One region of the Hydrogenoanaerobacterium sp. genome, then DNA from elsewhere that is predicted to be linked to it. Evidence: predicted binding sites of a transcription regulator. Region 1 holds the regulator's gene; each other region holds the start of a gene.
What was found. Region 1 encodes HrcA, which represses chaperone genes, less so after heat shock. Its sites were predicted from a motif close to TGTTAGCACTCNNNNNNNNNGAGTGCTAACA; they were not measured.
Positions count from the first base shown of each region.

Region 1 (2,207 bases):
TATGCCCGCGCGGTCTAATTCACAAGTAAGCCCGTTATAGTAGGTACCACCAATGGAGAACATTGCACCCTGTATGGAGACAATGGGACAATATAAAAAGGTTTGGGGAAGTTTGAAACACTTTTCCTCAAAAAGGGTTTCATTTAACACCTCGCACGAAAGTGCGAGACTGCTTATTTCGTAACCTAAAACATTTTTCTTGGTACACTTCTTTTGTTGTTTGACAAAAGAAGTGTACTCGTCGCCGTAGCGGCGAAACTTTTATGAATAAATTAGTAGAATAAAAGTTAATAAACTCTGTTCTAAAATTAGCTGAGTTCTATAACGTAGATTTAAATTATCTCTGTGGAATCAGCAATGAAAAAAGAAATTATCCGTTAAAATAAAAATTAGTTAGCAGTCAAACGAATGACTGCTATTTTTTTGTAAATAATTTATGAAGTCGCTTGACAAAAACAAAAATCCGTGTAGAATAATACTTGTTAGCACTCGAAAGACAAGAGTGCTAAATCCAAAAAAGAGGTGATAAGCTGTGGAGATTGACAAAAGAAAATTGAAGATACTTGCAGCTATCGTCGAAAACTACATTCGCACCGGCGAACCCATCGGCAGCAAGACATTGGCACAGATGCTGGAGTTTCAGGTGTCCCCCGCCACCATCCGCAACGAGATGTCTGCGTTGTTCGATTTGGGGCTGCTCGAACAGCCGCACACATCGGCAGGCAGAATTCCGTCGCATCTTGGCTACAGGATGTACATCAACCAGCTGATGCACTGCAAGCCGTTGACGGAGGACGAACGCGACGAAATTGACGCGCTGTTCAACGTGAGGGACCCCGACCCCGACCGTCTGTTGGAGGATGCTGCAAACGTGCTGGCGCATTATACCAACTGTGCGACAATTTCTACCACCATTACGCCCAAGCATGTCACTGTACGCCGCATTGAGGTGGTGCCTATCGACCGCCGAACGGTGGTAATGCTGGTGGTTGCATCAAACGGTGTGATTAAAAACAAGGTGGCACGCGTAGACTATAACTTAAACCGAGAAATCATCGAGTTCTTTAATAAGTTTGCAAACGACCGCTTCGGGGGACGCTCGATGGACGAAATTTCGACCATGTACGTCAGCTCGGTTGCAGTTGCACTCGGTGAATACTCCCGCGTGTTTACCCCGCTGCTTGCCGGCCTTTACGAGCTTTGCAAGGCGATCAACGACGGACAGTACTTTGCAAGCGGTGAAACCAATCTGCTTGGCTACAAGGAATTCGATGCGGTGGCGCACGACTTGCTCACCACCATCTCCGACCGCGAGAAGATTACCGATATCCTCCCCTTCCAAAAAGAGGGCGTGCAGATTTCAATCGGTAAAGAAAACCCGCTGTCTGAGCTCACCGATTCTTCGGTGATTGTTGCGACCTACAAAATTGGCAAAGACAGCTGCGGTGCTATCGGCGTGGTTGGTCCGGTTCGGCTGGACTATCAAAGGCTAATCCCACATCTGGAATACTTTGCGAAGACGTTAGGAAAACTGTTATCAGATACCCTTGAAAACGAGGAGTAACAGGACATATAAAACCTGCGGGGATTCCCGCTTAATATCAAAAGCAGCAAACCGCTGCTGAGAGGAGACAGAGAGAGTGTCTGCAAAAAAAGCAAAAGAGTCTGCACCGCAGGCAGAAGAGGCTAAGGTGGAGGATGTAGCCACCGAAGAAACCGCTGCACAACCTGCTGTAGAACAGGAAATCAGCGAGGCGGATCTGCTGAAAAAACAGATGGAAGAGCTCAACGACAAATTGATGCGAACCCTTGCCGAGTACGATAATTACCGCAAACGTTCGCAGAAAGAGCGCCTTGAGATTTACCCCGAGGCAGTTGCCCAAACCGTATCGAAATTTTTACCGGTGCTCGATAATTTTGATCGGGCAATGGAAAGCGAATGTGAGGATTCGGAGTTTAAAAAAGGCGTGGATATGATTTTTACCTCGTTTAAAGAGTGCCTGAAAGCGCTGAACGTGGAGGAGATTGAAGCCGAGGGAAAAGAATTTGACCCCAACCTGCACAATGCGGTGATGCACCTTGAGGATGAAAACCTTGGTGAAAATACCATTGCGGCAGTATTCCAAAAGGGCTATAAAATGGGTGACAAGGTGCTGCGCCATGCCATGGTGCAGGTAGCCAACTAACACAGGCCTATACAATTAAAA
Region 1 covers NZ_DALZQO010000025.1:47,182-49,388, reverse strand. Annotated here, with positions in the region: gene hrcA (heat-inducible transcriptional repressor HrcA) at 533-1,564, shown strand; gene grpE (nucleotide exchange factor GrpE) at 1,641-2,186, shown strand.

Region 2 (2,207 bases), on a different contig from region 1:
AAGCTGTCTGTCATGCTGCAGCATCTCACGCGAAATATTGAGGCTTAAATCCTGCGAGTCAACCAAGCCGCGTACAAAACTGAAGCAGTCGGGTAGCAAGTCGGCACACTTGTCCATAATCAGCACACCGCTGGCGTACAGCTGCAAGCCCTTTTCATAATCACGGGTGTAGTAGTTGTAGGGTGCGCGAGCCGGAATGAACATCAGGGCGTTGTAGGTGGCGCTGCCCTCGGTGCTGCTATGAATCACCTTAGCAGGGTCTTCAAAATCAAAAAATTTTTCTTTGTAAAAGTTGTTGTACTCCTCAGCAGTAATTTCGCTCTTGGTTTTCTTCCACAGCGGAACCATGCTGTTGAGGGTATCCACCTCGGTGTAGGTTTCAAATTCGTGTTCCTCTCCGCCCTCCTTGGGACGGCGTTTTTCCACTTCCATTTTAATGGGGTAGCGGATATAGTCGGAGTATTTGCGTACAATCTGCTGCAAGCGGTAAGGCTCGAGGAATTCGTCATAGTTCTCTTCCTCGGTGTTTGCTTTTACCGTCAAGATAATATCGGTTCCATGCCCCTCTTTTTTACAAGGCTCAATAGTGTAGCCCTCAACACCGTGCGATTCCCAGCAATAGGCTTCGTCGCTGCCGAACACCTTGCTGATGACCTTGACGCAGTCTGCCACCATAAAAGCGGAGTAAAAGCCTACACCAAATTGGCCGATGATGTCGATATCCTCTTTGTTTTCTTTCTCGGCGTTCTCCTTTTTAAATGCAAGCGAGCCGCTCTTGGCAATGGTGCCAAGGTTCTGCTCTAGCTCCTCACGGGCCATACCGCAGCCGTTATCGGTAAGTGTGATGGTGCGCGTGTCCTTGTCTACCGCAAGGTTGATGGCAAAATCATCGCGCGAAAGGCCGGTGCTGCCGTCGCTAAGCGATTTGTAATAGAGCTTGTCGATCGCATCGCTTGCATTGGAGATAAGCTCACGCAGAAAAATTTCGCGGTGGGTGTAAATCGAGTTAATCATCAAATCGAGCAGACGTTTTGACTCTGCTTTAAACTGTTTTGTAGCCATTTTTATTCCACCTTTGTTGTATTTTCTGGCACTCAATATGCCAGAGTGCTAATAATAATATAGTACAAACCCTTCCAAAAAGCAAGAGAGAATGATTCAATTTACAGTTTCTTTAAAATTGAACGTAAAATATTTAAAAAAGCAAGGGCAGAATTAGTCTGCCCTTGCTGCTGCTCATGCTGGTTACAGCATTTTATTGGTTCACTTTCTCAAGCCATTTAAGCTATCCTTCAATCAGTTTGCTCAACTCACCGGTGTGGTAAAGATATAGGCGGTGCAGAGGGCGGGTGCTCGCAACGTAAAGCAGCTTCCGGTCATCCTCTGTCTCATAGCTGTCGCGGTCTACACCATAAACAAATGCTGCGTCAAACTCTAGCCCTTTCGCCATATAAATGGGCAGGATATAGGTACCTGCACCGATTTCGCCCGTGTTTTCACCCACCAGACGAACATCGGTTTGAGAGGAAATACGGTGGTACAGCTCGCGCGCTTGCGTGAAGCTTTTGCAGAGAACTGCCATAGAGCCAAAGCCCTGCTCTGTGCATGCAGCAAGGTCGGTGAGCAGCTGCGCGTCCATTTCGTTTACAGCCTGTGCCGAGCGAATCTCCGGCTCCTGCTCGTGGCGATCAAAACTTACCTGCTGCGTGTCGCTGTCGATAAAGCGGCGGCTGAACGCGTTGATTTCGGTGGAGCAGCGGAAGCTTTTGTTCATGGTAGCGAGCGTGTTTTTGCGTTTGCAGAGGATATGCTGAATCTCCTCGTAGAGTGTAAGGTTCGCCTGTTTGGCTATGGTCTGGTTAACATCGCCCAATATGGTATAACGTGCATTGGGCAGCATCAGGCACAGCATCTGGTAATGGATGGGATAATAGTCCTGCGCTTCATCAATCACTACCTGCTTGATGTTACTGCTGGGTTTTGCTCCCGCCATCTTCAGCTGCAGGTAAAGCAGCGCCATTCCATCGGCATAGCTCACCGTCGGAGCGCATAGGCTTTTACCCATAAAATCGAGTATCTCATCTATATTTTGGGGCAGCGAAAGTTCACCTGCAATACGGTAAAACAGCGCCTTATCTGAAAGAAGTGCTTTGTAGACAGCCATAACATTTACGCGGGTAAAGGCGCGAATCTTGTGTGCCAACACC
Region 2 covers NZ_DALZQO010000009.1:94,667-96,873, reverse strand. Annotated here, with positions in the region: gene htpG (molecular chaperone HtpG) at 1-1,062, opposite strand, end outside; gene RTV33_RS07500 (ATP-binding domain-containing protein) at 1,286-2,207, opposite strand, start outside.
Region 2: the regulator HrcA is predicted to act here: its motif matches at 1,086-1,116, upstream of htpG (molecular chaperone HtpG).

Region 3 (2,207 bases), on a different contig from region 1:
GCAATGCAAATGTAGCATGCGATAAGCACACCGACAAAACGGTACAAAACCCAGAACAGCAGCGCCCCTGCCAGCGATGCCGTCGCGTAAATCTCTTTGCGCAAAATCACCGGTACGCGGCTGCATAGTACATCGCGTATCACGCCGCCGCCAACTGCAGTAATCACCGCCACAAACACAAAAGCAAGCAGATTATAATGCGAGGCAATTGCCTTCACGCAGGTATCTACCGTGAATACCGCTAGACCAATTGCGTCCATAATAGTAATGACAAACGACCACTTATAATAGTTTTTTAGAAAGATAACCAATGTCGCAGCGATTAGTATGATAAAGAACGACCGATAGCTTGAAAAAAACACCGGTACTCCACGGCTCATTACCACGTCGCGGGTGATACCGCCGCCCATTGCGGTAATAATGGCAAGCAGGTAAATACCAAACAAATCCATGTTCTTTTGTATTGCCACATATCCGCCCGACATTGCAAAGGCAAATATGCCAATGCTTTCCAGTACTGTTAAAACATCCATTCACTTTTCCATCCTTCAAAAAAACCTACTTCTATTTCATCACATAACCTGCAAAAATGCAATATAATTCGATACACCGCCGTAAACTTTCCAAAAAGGAAGTGCAATCGGAATGAAACCCGATTTCCGTACCTCGTGTAAAAATTGCAGACAAGGTTCGTTTTTTTACAGACAGCGGTTGTTTTTTTGCAGAAACCCCTGAATTGTTTACAGAAATGTAAACAATCTAAGTTTTTTTTGAAAAATTCGATTTACCTATTGCATTTTCCATAAAAATGATTAGAATAGTATTTAGCACTCAGATATAAAGAGTGCTAAATAGTTTGTCTTAAAAATAATTTATATAATTGGAGGAGTAAACAATGACAATTAAACCTCTTGCAGACAGAGTTGTAATCAAAATGGTTGAGGCAGAAGAAACCACCAAGAGCGGTATTATTCTTGCCGGCGCAGCAAAAGAAAAACCACAGGTGGCTGAGGTTATAGCAGTTGGCCCGGGTGGCGTCGTAGACGGCAAAGAAGTAAAAATGTACCTGAAGGCGGGCGACAAGGTTTTGATGAGCAAATACTCCGGCACCGAGGTTAAAGTTGACGGTGTTGAGTACACCATTCTTCGTCAGGACGATATTCTTGCAATTGTAGAGTAGGCAGAACCCCCAAACCAACAACATACTTACATTATTAGGAGGAATTTACAATGGCAAAACAGATTATTTACGGTGAAGAGGCTAGAAAAGCGCTTCAGGCCGGTATTGATAAGCTCTCTGACACTGTGAAAATTACAATTGGCCCCAAAGGACGCAACGTGGTTCTTGATAAAAAATTCGGCGCTCCTCTCATCACCAACGACGGTGTAACCATCGCCAAGGAGATTGAACTTGAGGATGCATTTGAGAACATGGGTGCACAGCTTGTGAAAGAGGTTGCTACCAAAACCAACGATGCTGCCGGTGATGGTACCACAACCGCAACCCTGCTCGCACAGGCTTTGGTTCGCGAGGGCATGAAAAACGTTGCTGCCGGTGCAAACCCTATGGTTATTAAAAAAGGCATGGCAAAAGCAGTTACCGCTGCTGTTGAATCTGTAATTGCAAACTCCAAAATGGTTTCCGGTTCGGAAGACATTGCGAGAGTTGCTACCGTGTCCTGCGGCGATGAGACCATTGGCACCCTGATTAGCGAGGCTATGGACAAGGTTTCTGCCGACGGCGTCATCACCATTGAGGAATCCAAAACTGCCGAAACCTACAGCGAAGTTGTAGAGGGTATGCAGTTTGACCGCGGCTATGTTTCGCCCTACATGGTTACCGATACCGATAAGATGGAAGCGGTCATCGACGACGCTCTCATTCTCATTACAGATAAGAAAATCTCTGCAATTCAGGAGATTCTTCCCCTGCTTGAGCAGATTGTACAGTCCGGCAAAAAACTGGTTATCATCGCTGAGGACATTGAGGGAGAGGCTCTCACCACTCTGCTCGTCAACAGACTGCGCGGCACCTTCACCTGTGTTGCAGTAAAAGCACCCGGCTTTGGCGACAGACGCAAAGAGATGCTTCTTGATATCGCTACGCTGACAGGCGGCCAGGTTATCAGTGAGGAGCTGGGCCTGGAGCTGAAAGAAACCACCATGGATCAGCTTGGCCGTGCCCGTCAGGTTAAGGTTCAGAAAGA
Region 3 covers NZ_DALZQO010000018.1:42,608-44,814, forward strand. Annotated here, with positions in the region: gene RTV33_RS11165 (trimeric intracellular cation channel family protein) at 1-533, opposite strand, end outside; gene groES (co-chaperone GroES) at 896-1,180, shown strand; gene groL (chaperonin GroEL) at 1,231-2,207, shown strand, end outside.
Region 3: the regulator HrcA is predicted to act here: its motif matches at 823-853, upstream of groES (co-chaperone GroES).

Region 4 (2,207 bases), on a different contig from region 1:
ATCGGGAAGAAAACGGTCGGAGATGTATCGGTTGGAAAGTGTCGCCGCGGCAATCAGCGCCTGATCCTGGATTTTGACACCATGAAACACCTCATAGCGTTCTTTTAACCCACGCAAAATCGAGATGGTATCCTCAACCGTGGGCTCGGCTACAAGAACAGGCTGAAAACGGCGTTCCAGTGCAGCGTCTTTTTCGATGTACTGGCGGTATTCGTTGAGCGTGGTTGCACCAATGCAGTGCAGTTCACCGCGCGCAAGCATTGGCTTTAAGATATTGCCCGCATCCATTGCGCCGTCGGTTTTTCCCGCACCCACAATGGTGTGCAGCTCATCGATAAACAGAATAATTTTGCCCTCGCTCTTTTTAATTTCACCCAACACTGCCTTCAGGCGCTCTTCAAACTCACCGCGAAATTTGGCACCTGCAATCAGCGCACCCATATCGAGCGAGAATATTTTGCGGTCTTTTAGCGAACTTGGCACGTCACCGCGTACTATACGTAGCGCCAACCCTTCGGCAATTGCAGTTTTGCCAACGCCCGGCTCACCAATCAGCACGGGGTTGTTTTTGGTTTTGCGCGAAAGAATGCGAATGACGTTACGAATTTCGCTGTCACGCCCGATGACAGGATCCAGCTTATGGTTTTTGGCAAGCTCAACGAGATCCTGCCCGTATTTGGCAAGCACGTCGTAGGTGGCCTCGGGGGAATCGCTGGTTACCCTGGTGTTTCCCCGCACCGTCTGCAATGCCGTCAAAAATTTGTTTTTATCCAGAGCATATGCGTTAAACACGCGGTGCATTGCGTTGTTTGGTTTTTCCAGCACTGCTAGAAAAATATGCTCCACCGAGACAAACTCGTCTTTCATTTTGTCGGCTGTTTTTTCGGCTGCGACAAGGGCTGCGTCCACCTCACCCGAAATGTAGATTTCGCCGCTCTTGCGCCCCGAGCCGGTAACGCTTGGCAACTTATTGATTTCGGTTTTGACCGACTGTGCAAAATCCTGCGCATCCACATTCATTTTTTTAAGCAGCTGCGCAATTAAGCCGCTCTCCTGCTCTACAAGTGCATAGATGAGATGCTCCTGTTCAATTTGCATGTTTTGGTTTTCAATGGCCAGATTCTGGGCGTTTTGCAGCGCCTCCAGCGATTTTTGCGTAAACTTTTGAGCATTCATGCGATCACTCCTCTTTATTTAAAATACAAAATTTAAAGCATTTAGCACTCTATGCATCCGAGTGCTAATATTATAATAATTTAAAAATACTGAAAAAACAAGTATAAATTGTAAATAATTTTTAAAAAACAAAGCATTTCTATAAAAACACTATACATGTTAAAATAAAACATGTTAGAATGGTAATATTATTGTGCTCGGAATGGAGATGTAATATCATGCAGCCTTTTATGTGGGTTTTGATACTTTGCGGTGTCGCAGCTGTGGTGGTACTGCTTTTACGCAAGCGGGACGGAAAAGAACAGGTTGTGCAGGCTAAGGTATCGGCCAAACAAGCAGTGCCCCATAAGCCGCGCGGAAACGATGATGATTCGTTGCCTACCGATTATGTGGTAACCTTTCAAGTGTTGAACAAAAGCCTTCCCTTGATTGTCAACCGCTCTTTTTTTGATTCCGCTCAAATCGGTGCGCAAGGCAAATTAACCTTTAAAAAAGATGTTTTTGTTGAGTTTGAAGATGATAATCCAAGAATTTATCGCTAAATCATGTAAAAAGCCGTACCCTTTCTAAAAAGGGTACGGCTTTTCTTCTACAGTCAGGCGGTTCTTCCGGCTACTATGCCCAGAACCACAGTCACAACCACTACTGCAATCAGCAGCTTAATGATAATGTCTAGAGTTTGTACCGAAACAGGAATTTTGTCATAAAACCGCTCTTTGGCGTTTTTGAACTCCGGCCCAGACGTTGCTCTACCGCCGTCCTCCTGTTCTTCGGGCTTTGGTGTGTTCTCTTGCATTACCGCTCCGCCCTCCTGTATTATTTCTTCGCCAGGTATTTTCTCAGGTCAAGCGCAACAGCGATGATAATAACGAGACCCTGTACAATGTAGGTGTAGGATGTCTCCACGCCCATGAACTGCAGGGAGATCTTGAGCAGCTCAAACACCAGTACACCAATAAGAATACCCGATACTCTACCTACACCACCGTTGGTGGAAACACCGCCGATGGTACAAGCTGCAATTGCCTCGA
Region 4 covers NZ_DALZQO010000018.1:56,897-59,103, reverse strand. Annotated here, with positions in the region: gene clpB (ATP-dependent chaperone ClpB) at 1-1,176, opposite strand, end outside; gene RTV33_RS11240 (DUF2500 family protein) at 1,395-1,718, shown strand; gene RTV33_RS11235 (hypothetical protein) at 1,772-1,972, opposite strand; gene RTV33_RS11230 (ABC transporter permease subunit) at 1,993-2,207, opposite strand, start outside.
Region 4: the regulator HrcA is predicted to act here: its motif matches at 1,216-1,246, upstream of clpB (ATP-dependent chaperone ClpB).